Methylorubrum extorquens: one gene and its partner. The protein of the gene in region 1 interacts with the protein of each later gene in a pairwise test. Links are inferred from orthologs where the notes say so. Each region holds a gene or a part of one and is shown on either strand. Other genes may lie near its edges.

Region 1 (8,759 bases):
CGTTCGGGCAGGAGCCGCAGCAACGCCGAGAGATGCGCGACCCCGTAGAGCGCGAGGCCCGAATCCATCAGCCGCGAGGCGTTCAGGGTCAGCGGCTCGACCACGTAGGAGCCGAGCGACCCGTCGAGCCGCGCCCGCCATGTCGCGCGGAGCATGTTGCCGGGCTGGAGCATCGGCTGCATCCGCCGCGAGCGCCCGCCATGGACGAGCCCGAGATGGCGCCCGTGCTCCGGCGTCATCAGTTCGAGCACGACCCCGGTCTCGCCGTGCTTGCGCAGGCCGATCACCAGGCCATCGTCGATCCATTGCATGGGAGACAGATAGTCGCTTTTTCGCTGCATGGGAGCATGGTGAGCGGGAGGCCTGTCCCTTGCGGACGATTGCCCCGTTTCGCGCCCTGCTCGAAACCGCTACGCTTTTCCCGCAACGGGAGATTTCGCGATGGTCGGGCGGCGCGGCGGGGTGATGCTGGCGATAGCCTTCGCGGTCGGCGGCTGCACTGCGACCGCTGCCCCGCCTTCACCCTCCGCCGCCACCGGCACGGTCCGCGAGCGGATCGCCGCGTTGGCGCGCAATCAGGTCGCGTTCGGTTCGGTCTCGCTGATCCCGGTGCGGTTCGCGCATAGCCGGATCGCCGGCCCGTTCGAGGATGGCGGGCGCCAGCTTTACTGCATCTCGACCCGGATGAGCGGACGCACCTTCGGCAAGCCGGAACGGCCCAAGCTCGTGGTGCGGGAGGAGGCCGGGGCGCTCACCGTCCTGCGGGACGAGGAGGAGACCTGCGAGGGGCATCGCAGCGAGCCGTTTTCGGAGCTGGACATGCCGGGGGGCTGAAGGGGGTTGCGCGCGCCTGCCCAAAAATGGTCCGTTCCGGCCCGATGGCCTCTCGTTCCCTGTCGCTCTCCCTCGACCTGATCGCCCGTGCCCATCCCGACACCGTTCCCGACGACCCGGACGCGCTGACGCTGCTCTCCGACGCCGACCTCGCGCCCGAACTCGCGGCGATGCTGACCCGTCGCGCCGCACCCGAGGGCGGGCTATGGGTGTTCGCCTATGGCTCGCTGCTGTGGAACCCGGAATTCGCCTTTACCGAGCAGCGGCTCGGCACGCTGCGGGGCTGGCATCGCCGGTTCTGCCTGCTGCAGCGGCGGTTTCGCGGCACGCCGGAGAATCCGGGCTTGGTGCTGGGGCTCGACCGGGGCGGGATCTGCCGCGGCGTCGCCCTCCGCCTGGACGATGCCGACCCGCATGGCATCCTGATGCCGGTCTGGCGGCGGGAGATGAAGGGCAAGGGCTACGAGGGCCGCTGGGTCACCGTCGAGACGGAGACCGGGCCGGTCATGGCGCTGACCTTCATGGTGAACCGGCAGAGCGACCGCTACACCGGCCGCCTCTCCGACACCGAGATCGCGGACAAGATCGCCGCGGCCTGCGGGCATCTGGGCCCGAGCGCCGAGTATCTGTTCCGCACCGTGGAGGCCTGCGCCCGGCTCGGCATCCACGATCGGCACCTGTGGTCGCTCCAGGCGCTCGTGGCCGAGCGCCTGCCGGCGAGGCGGACAGTCTGCCCGCCGAAGTGATCCAGGGCGCGACCTTTCCGGAAAGGGCCGCGCCGTGGACGGCTTCGCTCCGCTCGCAGTGACGGAAGATTACTGCCCGTCGATCCGGGCGCCGAGGAGCGCGATGGCGCGCTGGTAGACGCCGGCGGCGTTCCAGCCCTGGATCGCGGCGAAGTTCGGCTCGCCGGGCTGGTAGCCCGCGCCGCGCTGCCAGCCGTGACCCTTCAGGAAGTTGGCGGTGGAGTTCAGCGCGACCGGCGCGCTGTCGAGGCTGCCGCCGACGCCGTAGGTCAGGACGTTTTTCGGCAGGAACTGGGTGTGGCCGACCTCGCCGTGGGCCGCACCGCGGGTGGCGGAGGTGAGCACCCCGCTGTCGACGAGCTTGAGCGCTGCGTAGAGCTGATCGGTGAAGTAGGCCGAGCGGCGGCAATCGTAGGCCAGCGTCGCCACCGCCGAGAGGGTGTTGACGTTGCCCTTCACCGCGCCGAAGCCGGTTTCCATGCCCCAGATCGCCAGAAGCGGGCCCGGCGGCACGCCGTAGCGCTGCTCGATCGAGGCGAAGAGCGCCGCGTTCTGAGCCTTGAGGGTGCGCCCGCGGGAGACGATGACGTTGCCGCCGCGCTTGGCCAGGAACTGGTCGAGGGAGAGCTTGAAGCTCTTCTGGCCGCGATCCGCCGAGATGGTCGCGGTGGAGTAGGAGGTGTTGGCGAGCGCCGCGAGGGAGGCCGGGCTCGCCCGGCCCTTGGCCTCGGCGGCGAACTCGTCCTTCCAGGCCTCGAAGCCGGCGGCGCTGTTGCCGCACTGCGCCGCCTGCGCCGTGCCGGCCAGCCCCATCAGGGCGGCAACCGCCACCAGTCTCAAACCGTGTCCGGTCATCCCACACTCCATCAGGCGGCGGCCACACGCGGCGCCGCGGCAATCACAGGGCTTCGGCCGCGCCGCGGAGCCGGGCGTGTTCCACCCACGGGAACGCCCGCCCGGCATCTTATGCTTGGCCGAACCATACTTTGGCAGAATCACCGAGCTGTGGCGGCGGTGAGGCACGAAAGGTGCTGCAACGCCACTATCTTGCAGACGTGATCGGATTGGTTACCGGCGGATGAAGGGGGCGGCCCGCTCAGTTCACCTCGACCTGAACCACCCCCGGCACGGCGCGCAGCGCCCCCGCGACTTGCGGGGTCGCCTGATAGCGGTCCTTCAGGCGCACCTCGACCTCGCGCTCGCCGCCGTCGAGAATGAGGATCAGCGAGACCTCGCCCTCGCCGCGCAGGGTCAGGCGCTGCTGCACCGAACTCAAGGCGCGGTCGTCGCGCAGGAAGATGCGCATGCCCTTCTGGTGGCGGGCGGCGGCCTGATCGAGCGGCTCGGCGGTGGTGATGCGGGCGCGCACGTCCTCGCCCTCCAGGTTGGCCTGGATCGTCAGCACCAGCGGCCGGCCGGGTTCGAGGATGTCGCGGTACTGGTTGAGCCCCTCGGAGAAGATGATCGCCTCGAAATGCCCGGTCTGGTCCGAGAGGATGACGATGCCGAGCTTGTTGCCGCTCTTGGTGCGCCGCTCCGAGCGGTCGAGCACCGAGGCGGCGATGCGGCCCACGCTGGCCGTGCCCGCCCGCACCCCCCGGCAGAAATCGGCCCAGGACTGGACCCGCAGCTTTTCGAGGATCGGTCCGTACTCGTCGAGCGGATGGCCCGAGAGGAAGAAGCCGATGGCGTCGCATTCGCGCTTCAGCTTGTCGGTGTGGGTCCAGAACTCGTGGGCTGGGATGCGCAACGCCACATCCACCGAAGCGACGCCGCCGAACATGTCGGTGATGCCCGAGGTCTCGGCCTCGGCCGCGCCCTGGGCCATCTTCATCATCGGCTCGACCGCGGCCCAGGCCCGCGCCCGGTCCGGCTCGATGCAGTCGAGCGCCCCGGCCGCGATCAGGTTCTCCAGCGTGCGCTTGTTGACGTGGCGCGGGTTCAGGCGCCGGGCGAAACAGGCGAGGTCCTTGAACGGTGTGTCGCCGCGGGCGGCGACGATCGATTCCACCGCCGCGCGGCCGACGCCCTTGATCGCGGCGAGCGCGTAGAGGATGCGCCCCTTATCCACGTCGAACACCACGCCGGAGGTGTTCACCGAGGGCGGCTCGACGGTGATCTTCAGGCGCTGCGCGTCCTGGCGGAATTCGGCGAGCTTGTCGGTGTTGTCGATGTCGAGCGTCATGGCCGCGGCCAGGAACTCGACCGGATGGTTCGCCTTGAGATAGGCGGTCTGGTAGGTCACCAGCGCGTAGGCCGCCGCGTGGGACTTGTTGAAGCCGTAATCCGCGAACTTCGCGAGTAGGTCGAAGATCTCGTTGGCCTTCGCCTGCGCGATTCCGCTGTCGAGGCAGCCCTTCACGAAGCGGTCGCGCTGGGCGTCCATCTCCGCTTTGATCTTCTTGCCCATGGCGCGGCGGAGCATGTCGGCCTCGCCCAGGGTGTAGCCGGCCAGAACCTTGGCGACCTCCATCACCTGCTCTTGGTAGACGATGATCCCGAAGGTCTCCTTCAGGATCGGCTCCAGCATCGGGTGTGAGTACCAAGAGGCCTCGTTGCCGGCGTCGCGCCCGAGCTTGCGCTCGCAATAGACCGGGATGTTGGCCATCGGGCCCGGCCGGTAGAGCGCCACCAGCGCGATGATGTCCTCCAGGCGGTCGGCCTGCATCTCGCAGAGCGCCTTGCGCATGCCGGCGGATTCCACCTGGAACACCGCAACGGTCTCGCCCCGGCCCATCGGCTCGTAGGTTTTCTTGTCGTCGAGCGGGATCTGGGCGAGATCGACCTCGATGCCGCGCTGCTTCAAGAGGTCGGTGCAGCAACGCAGCATCGTCAGGGTCTTGAGGCCGAGGAAGTCGAACTTCACCAAGCCGGCTTGCTCGACCCACTTCATGTTGAACTGGGTCACCCGCATGCCCGTCTTCGGGTCTCGGTAGAGCGGCACCAGCTCTTCGAGGGGCCGGTCGCCGATCACCACGCCGGCGGCGTGGGTCGAGGCGTGGCGGTGCAGGCCTTCGAGCTTCTTCGAGATCTCGACGAGGCGGGCGACGATCGGCTCCTCCTCGATCGCCTGCTGGAGCTTCGGCTCGCCCTCGATCGCCTGGGCCAGCGTCACGGGGTTGGCCGGGTTCTGCGGCACGAGCTTGGTCAGCTTGTCGACCTGCCCGTAGGGCATTTCCAGCACGCGGCCGACGTCGCGCAGCACGCCGCGGGCGAGCAGGGTACCGAAGGTGATGATCTGCCCGACCTGCCGCTCGCCGTAGCGCTGCTGCACGTAGCGGATCACCCGCTCGCGGCCCTCGACGCAGAAGTCGATGTCGAAGTCCGGCATCGAGACGCGCTCAGGGTTCAGAAAGCGCTCGAACAGCAGGCCGAACCGAAGCGGATCGAGATCGGTGATGAGGAGCGACCACGCCACCAGGGAGCCCGCGCCCGAGCCGCGGCCGGGTCCGACGGGGATGTCGTGGTCCTTGGCCCACTTGATGAAGTCCGAGACGATCAGGAAGTAGCCTGGGAACTTCATCTTGACGATGACATCGAGCTCGAACTTCAGCCGCGCGCGGTAATCCTCCTCGGTGAAACCGGGGGCGGTGCCGTGCTGCTTCAAGCGCAGCTCCAGCCCGGCCTCGGCCTGACGGCACAACTCGGTCGGCTCGTCGGCGGCCACCGCCTGAACCGGCGCCTCGGCGGCCTCGGCCAGCACCTCGGCCATGGGCGGGGCCTCGCCCGCGGCGACGCTGGCGAAGTTCGGCAGGATGGGTTTGCGGGTGCGCGCCCGAACGGCGCAGCGCATGGCGATCTCGACGGAGGCTGCGAGCGCGTCCGGCAGATCGCGGAACAGCTCCATCATCGCGGTGCGCGTGGTGAAGGCGTGACGCGGGGTGAGGCGACGGCGGCGCTCGTCGGAGACGAGGCGGCCCTCGGCGATGGCGAGCAGCGCGTCGTGGGCGTCGTAATCGCCGGGCTTGGCGAAGAACGGCTCGTTCGTCGCGACGATGCCGAGGCCGTTCGTGTCGGCGAGCCGCAGCAATTCGCGCTCGACCGCGCGTTCGTCGTCGAGGCCGTGGCGCTGGATCTCGACGTAGAGGCGCTCCTCGCCGAACGCCCCCTTCAGGATTTCCAGGCGGCGCGCGGCCTGATCGGCGCGGCCGGCGCGCAGGCTGGTGTCGAGGGGCCCCGTGAGCCCGCCGGTCAGGCCGATCAGTCCCTCGACGTTGCCCTCGAGTGCCGAGACGGCGAGGTTGGGCGCGGCGCCGAGCGGGCCGTCGAAATGGGCCCGGCTGCCGAGCCGCAGGAGGTTGCCGTAGCCGGTCTCGTCCTGGGCGAGCAGTACGATGTTGGCGCAGCCGGCCTGCGGCATCCGCGCCATCGGGTCCGGCGCCTCGAAGCACACCGTGAGCTGGAGGCCGGCGATCGGCTGGATTCCGGCCTTGGCGGCGTATTCGGAGAATTCCAGCGCCCCGAACAGGTTGTTGGTGTCGGTGAGCGCGAGCGCGGGCTGCCGGTCGGCCGCGGCCGCCTTGACGAGATCGCCCGCCTTCACGCCGCCTTCGAGCAGCGAGTAGGACGAGTGGACATGGAGGTGGACGAAGCCGACCTCTTTGAGTGTGCGCGCCATGAAGGACCCTGCTCGGAGCCCGCTAAGATCGCCGCTCCATGCCTTCCGAGTCTGTCACCAAGGCGCCGCACCACGCCCGATATCCACCGCTCTTCGCGCCCGACGCCGTGCGGATCGCCGGGGCGGGCCGAAAACACCGGCCCGGTGCCCTTTCCTGTGAGCAACGCAGCCGATGCCGGAACAAACAGCGCTCGAATGCGAACCCTTAATGGATCGGCGCCAAGGCTACCGCCCAGAGCGCGACCGCTCCGAAGAGCAGGCCAAAGGCGGTGAACTCGACGAGGCTGGTGAAGAGCACACGCTTGGTCATCGCTTTCACTCCCTGTTGATGGAGCGATCTTTGTTCCTGTTTTGTTCTGTGTAAAGCCTCGGGACCGAACGACGCGATGGAATGGTGAACGATGTGTTGCCGGCGCCACGGTAGCCATCGGCGAATCGGCCCTTCAAGCGCCCTCACGCATCGGATCGCCGCGCGATTCGCCTCACGCCTCCAAGTGACGCCGCCGTACGAGGCGGTGGAGCAGGCCCCCGCGGGGGCCGACCAGCATCGAGACGAGGTAGAGCGCGCCCGCTGCCAGCACGATCGCCGGCCCGGTCGGGAGCCGGATGCCGGCATGGTAGGAGACGAGCAGGCCGGTCACGCTGGAGAGCATCGAGACCAGCATCGCCACGGGGATCAGGCCCGACAGGTCGGCGGCCCAGAACCGGGCGGTGATCGCCGGCAGCAGCATCAGGCCGACCGCCAGCAGCGTGCCGAGCGCTTGGAACCCTCCGACGAGGTTGACCACCACCAGCGCGAGGAAGGCCGAGTGCACAGGGCCGCCGGCGCGGCTGACGGTGCGCAGGAACAGCGGATCGACGCACTCGATCACCAGCGGGCGGTAGAGCAGGGCGAGCGCGACCAGTGTGAGGCTACTGATACCGCCGAGCAGCGTGAGCGCGTCGTCGTCGAGCGCCAGCACGGTGCCGAACAGGATGTGCAGCAGATCGACCTGCGAGCCGCGCAGCGACACGAGGAACACCCCGCCCGCCAGCGAGATCAGGTAGAAGGCGGCCAGACTCGCATCCTCCTTCAGCACGGTCGAGCGGGTGACGAGCCCGGCGGCCAAAGCCACCGCGAGTCCGGCCACGAGTCCGCCCAGCGTCATCGCCGGCAGCGACAGCCCGGCGACGAGGAAGCCCGCGGCGGCGCCGGGCAGGATAGCGTGGCTCATCGCCTCGCTCATCAGGCTCATCCGGCGCAGCATCAGGAAGACCCCGAGCGGCGGCGCCGACAGCGATAGGGCGAGGCACCCGGCGAGCGCCCGGCGCATGAAGCCGAACTCGACGAAGGGGCCGATCAGGAAATCAAGCAGATCGGCAAGCGTCACGAGACGGCCCCGTGATGCGCGCGGCCATGGTCGTGATCATGATGGCCGTGCTCGTGATGATCGTGGCTGTGGCTGTGCCCCGGAACCTGCGGCTCCGCGGAGCCTCCGTGGTCCGTCCCATGATGCGCCTCGTGCGCGTCATGCTCGTGTGCGTCATGGCGGCAGATCGCGGCCGCCTCGTCCCAGGCTTCCGACAGGCGCAGCGCCCGGGCCAGCACCGGCGGCGTCAGCACTTCGCGCGTCGGCCCCCAGGCGATGGGCCGGCGGGCCAGAACGAGGGTCGAGGCGAAATGCGCGCGCACCTGACCGAGGTCGTGCAGGGCCGCGACCACGGTCCGGCCCTCGCGGTGCCAGCCGCGGATCAGAGTCAGCAGGTCGGCGGTGGTGCGCTCGTCGATGCCCGTGAAGGGCTCGTCGAGCAGGATGATCCGCGCGTCCTGCAGGATCAGCCGGGCGAACAGGGCGCGCTGGAACTGCCCGCCGGAGAGGGTGCCGATCGGTCGGTCCTCGAAGCCGTTGAGCCCGACCGCCGCGAGCGCCTCGATCAGGCGGCTGCGCTGGCGGGTGAGGCTGCGCCACGCGCCGATCGGGCGCCACAGCCCCATCGCCACGAGGTCGAGGACGCTCAAGGGGAAGCTGCGGTCGATCTCGGCGGCCTGCGGCAGGTAGGCGACGGCGCCGGAGCGCGGCCCCGCCTCGACGCTCCCGTCGAGCGGGCGGATCTCGCCGACGATGCCTTTCAGAAGGGTCGACTTGCCCGCGCCGTTCGGTCCGACCACGGCGAGCAGGTCGCCGGGCGCGATGGTGCCGTCGAGATGGTGAACCGCCGGATGCCGGTCGTAGCCGAGCGTCAGGCCCCGGAACCGGATGGCGCCTGCGCGCACCGCCTCGCCACTCACGCTTTCGGTCACGATTTGGCCCACAGGATCACGGCCCAGAGCAGGCTCGACAGGATGAGGGCGGCCGCGAGACGAGGGCCGACCCCGCTGCGGAACAGCGAGCGGCGCGGGAGGCGGACGGTCCCGCCGGCACGGGTCATGGGATCTCCGAGGATGGACCGGCGCGGGCGGTGTCGCGGAGGCCGGGATGATGTAGCCCGTGCCGTTGCCCGCCTCGTTGCCCGATTGCGGCCGGACGCCTATCTTGGTCGGGCTGATACACTGTAACATGGGCCGAGTTCAATCGGCCCGT
Region 2 (3,500 bases), 450 kb from region 1 along the record:
GCGGGGGCTCTCGGTCCGCGTCGCCAACCGCAGCCCCGAGCGGGCGCGTGTGCTGGCCGAACTCGACCCCGAACACGTCGAGGCGCTGGCCTGGGAGGCCGTGCCGGACGCACTTTCCGACACCGGGCTTCTCGTCAACACCACCTCGCTCGGCATGGCCGGGCACCCGCCGCTCGCTCTCGACCTCGTCCCGCTCTCGGACCGCGCGGCGGTGGCCGACATCGTCTACGTGCCGCTGGAGACGCCGCTCCTGGCCGCGGCGCGGGCGCGGGGGCTTGCGGCGGTGGATGGGCTCGGCATGCTGCTGCACCAGGCCGTGCCGGGCTTCGCCGCATGGTTCGGCCTGCGCCCCGAGGTGACGCCGGCCCTGCGCCAAAGAATCGTCGCGGATCTCGTCGCGAAATGAGCGCTTCCGAACAACCCCGCCCTCCCGTGGTGCTCGGCCTCACCGGCTCGATCGGCATGGGAAAGTCGGCCACCGCCGCGATGTTTTCCGCCCGCGGCGTCCCGGTCCATGATTCGGACGCGGCGGTCCACGCCCTCTACGGGCCGGGCGGCGCCGCGGCGCGGGCGATCGGGGACGCCTTTCCCGGCGCCCTGACGCCGGAGGGCGGGGTCGATCGCCCGGCCCTGCGCACGGCGGTGCTCGGCAATGCCGAAAAACTCGCCCGGCTGGAGGCGATCGTGCATCCGCTGGTTCGCGACGAGAGCCGCGCCTTCCTCGCCCGCAACGCGGGGGCGCCGCTCGTCGTCCTCGACATCCCGCTCCTGTTCGAGACCGGGGCCGACGCCCGCTGCGACGCCGTCCTCGTCGTCACCGCTCCGCCGGAGGTGCAGCGCGCCCGCGTGCTCGCCCGCCCCGGCATGACCGAGGATGCGTTCGACGCGATCCGTGCCAAGCAGATGCCGGATGCCGAGAAGCGGGCGCGGGCGGATTACGTGATCGACACGAGCCGCGGGTTCGAACACGCCGAAGGCGAGGTGAAGCGGATCGCCGAGGAGCTGGCCAACCGAAGCCGCTGAGGGACGTCGCCGGTTAACGCATCCTTCGCCAGCCGCGCGCAGGCTGTGTTCCTGCATCGGATCGGAAAAAATGCTGCGCGAGATCGTCCTCGATACCGAGACCACTGGCACGGAGGCTCGAAACGGCGACCGGCTGATCGAGATCGGCTGCGTCGAACTCATCAACCACGTCCAGACCGGCGAGACCTTCCACCGGCTCATCAACCCGCAGCGCGCGGTGTCCGAGGGGGCGTTCGGGGTCCACGGCATCTCGGATGCGATGCTGGCCGACAAGCCGGTCTTCGCCGAGGTGGTCGACGCCTTCGTCGCCTTCTGCTGCGATTCGCGGCTGGTGATCCACAACGCGCCCTTCGACGTCGGCTTCCTCAATATGGAATTCGCCCGGCTCGGGCCCGCCGCGCCGAAGCCGATTGTGCTGGAGGACGTGGTCGATACCCTGCTGCTCGCCCGCCGCAAGCATCCGGGCGCGGCCAACAACCTCGATGCCCTGTGCAACCGCTACGGGGTGGACACCACCCGCCGGGTCAAGCACGGCGCGCTGCTCGACGCGCAGATCCTGGCCGAGGTCTATGTCGAGTTGCTCGGCGGCAAGCAGACCACCCTAGGTCTCAGCATCGCCGAACCGGCCGAGACCGTGGCGCTCGGTGCCCTGACCGATTCGGGTCCGGTCGGGCCGCGGCCGATCCGCAGCCGGCTCACCGAGGGTGAGCGCCTGAGGCATGACAGCTTTGTCGAGAGCCTCGGAACAAACGCCGTCTGGCGGGAATACATGGAGCCGTGAGCCGTTGCCCGCAGCGGTGACCGCACAGGCAACGATCCGTTAAGTCTTTCTCGGCGCGCAGTCTTTGGTGTCGAATGGCCCGTCCTTCGACCGGCTAGGCGCAAGTGGCGCCTCTCCCATCCCCTCGTCCCATCTTGCTGCAATGCAAAAAACTTCATCTTGCGGTGCAGCATAAGCCTTTCCATACCATCCTGGTGGCTGGCGCAGGGATGTCGCGCGATGATGGACGTGATTCAGGAGCGGCGGCCGGATGCCCCGATCGCCGTGAGACTCGGGGCCAAACCCGGCGACCATGAGAAGATCACGGTCAATCTCGGCTTCGTCGATCTCGGGCATGTCGATCTCCTCGTGTCGGAGGGCGTCTACGCCAACCGCAGCGACTTCATCCGCACGGCGGTCCGCAACCAGATCGAGCGGCACGCCGACATCACCCGCCAATCGGTGGCCCGCAAACCGATCGAAGTCGGTCTGCGCCGCTACGGCCGGGCCGAACTGGAAGCGGCGCAGGCGGCGGGGACCCGGCTCGACATCCGCGTCCTCGGCCTCGCCGTCATCGCCGACGACGTTCCCGCCGACCTCGCCAGCGCCGCGATCGCATCGATCGAAGTGCTCGGCAGCCTCCAGGCGAGCCCCGCCGTGAAGCGGGTGCTGGCCGACCGCCTGCCCTGACCCTCGGAAAATCCCCCTCGTGACCCGCTGCGCTCGCGCGCGCTCGTCGCCGACCCGGAAAGCGAGACCCGCATGACCGAACGTCACAACGCCTTCTTCACGGATATCGCCGAGGCCACCCGCCTGACCCAGGCCGGACGGCTCGGTGAGGCGACCGCCCTCATCCAGCGCAGCCTCGGCGGTGCGAACCTCTCCGCCGAGGGGGTGCGGCCGACCGATGCGTCGCCCGCCCCGAACGGGACGCCGCGGCTCGAAGGGTCGGCGACCCGGCTCGATCCGGAGGTGGGTGCGGCTCAGCCTACGGATCACGCGACGCTGATCCCCGAACGGCTTCGCGAGAACATCGACCATGTGATGCAGGGCCTGCGCTCGCTGGTGCCGTCGCTGAATGGGCTGACGGGCGGTGGCCAGGAGGCGCCCAGACCCAACGGTACCGAACCCGCCGGGGTCGCGTCGGAGGGCGGCCAGTTCGTCGAGCGCAGCTTCTCCAATGCCGCCGGGGCGCGGGACTACAAGCTGTTCATCCCGAGCCCGCGGAACGGACCCCGTCCGCTGCTCGTGATGCTGCACGGCTGCAGCCAGTCGCCGGAGGATTTCGCGGCGGGAACGCGCATGAACACGCTCGCCGAGGAGGAGGGGGTCTACGTCGCCTATCCCCGCCAGACGAGCCGGGCCAACGCGCAGAAGTGCTGGAACTGGTTCGAGCCCGGCGATCAGGGCCGGGAGATGGGCGAGGCCGGCATCGTTGCGGGCCTCGTCCGCGCGATTTGCGCCGAGCATTCGATCGATCGCTCCCGCATCTACATCGCCGGGCTCTCGGCGGGCGGGGCGGCGGCGGCCAACATCGCCCGGGCCTATCCCGACCTGTTCGCGGGCCTCGGCGTGCATTCGGGCCTTGCCGCGGGCTGCGCCCGCGACCTGCCCTCGGCGCTCTCGGCGATGCGCGTCGGCGCGCCCGGTGCGGCCGAGCCCGGCGGTGCGGCCGGCTTCGGCGCCGGCGCGGTGACGCAGAACCTGCGGGTGCCGA

What was found. Proteins that work in one complex are often made in the same cells at the same time.
Region 2: the proteins of dnaE (region 1) and dnaQ interact in binary tests that used the Escherichia coli proteins (3 or more experiments, as listed by UniProt). The link is inferred for Methylorubrum extorquens from one-to-one orthologs.

What each region holds. Positions count from the first base shown.
Region 1 is NZ_JALJXF010000001.1:4,976,402-4,985,160, forward strand. Bases 2,477-6,595 are described here. They hold dnaE (DNA polymerase III subunit alpha), read right to left. Parts: upstream 6,199-6,595; coding sequence 2,677-6,198; downstream 2,477-2,676. Also shown: DNA repair protein RecO, read right to left, coding at 1-311; J2W78_RS23175 (hypothetical protein), read left to right, coding at 442-834; J2W78_RS23180 (gamma-glutamylcyclotransferase), read left to right, coding at 879-1,580; J2W78_RS23185 (lytic murein transglycosylase), read right to left, coding at 1,650-2,435; J2W78_RS23195 (metal ABC transporter permease), read right to left, coding at 6,681-7,568; zinc ABC transporter ATP-binding protein AztA, read right to left, coding at 7,565-8,467; J2W78_RS24785 (hypothetical protein), read right to left, coding at 8,476-8,607. UniProt on the Escherichia coli protein: DNA polymerase III is a complex, multichain enzyme responsible for most of the replicative synthesis in bacteria. This DNA polymerase also exhibits 3' to 5' exonuclease activity. The alpha chain is the DNA polymerase catalytic subunit.
Region 2 is NZ_JALJXF010000001.1:4,533,585-4,537,084, forward strand. What follows is about bases 1-2,948. They hold dnaQ (DNA polymerase III subunit epsilon), read left to right. Parts: upstream 1-1,093; coding sequence 1,094-1,804; downstream 1,805-2,948. Other genes in these bases: J2W78_RS21175 (shikimate dehydrogenase), read left to right, coding at 1-406; coaE (dephospho-CoA kinase), read left to right, coding at 403-1,023; J2W78_RS21190 (CopG family transcriptional regulator), read left to right, coding at 2,024-2,473; J2W78_RS21195 (extracellular catalytic domain type 1 short-chain-length polyhydroxyalkanoate depolymerase), read left to right, coding at 2,546-2,948. In the rest of the region: more of J2W78_RS21195, read left to right, coding at 2,949-3,500. UniProt on the Escherichia coli protein: DNA polymerase III is a complex, multichain enzyme responsible for most of the replicative synthesis in bacteria. The epsilon subunit contain the editing function and is a proofreading 3'-5' exonuclease.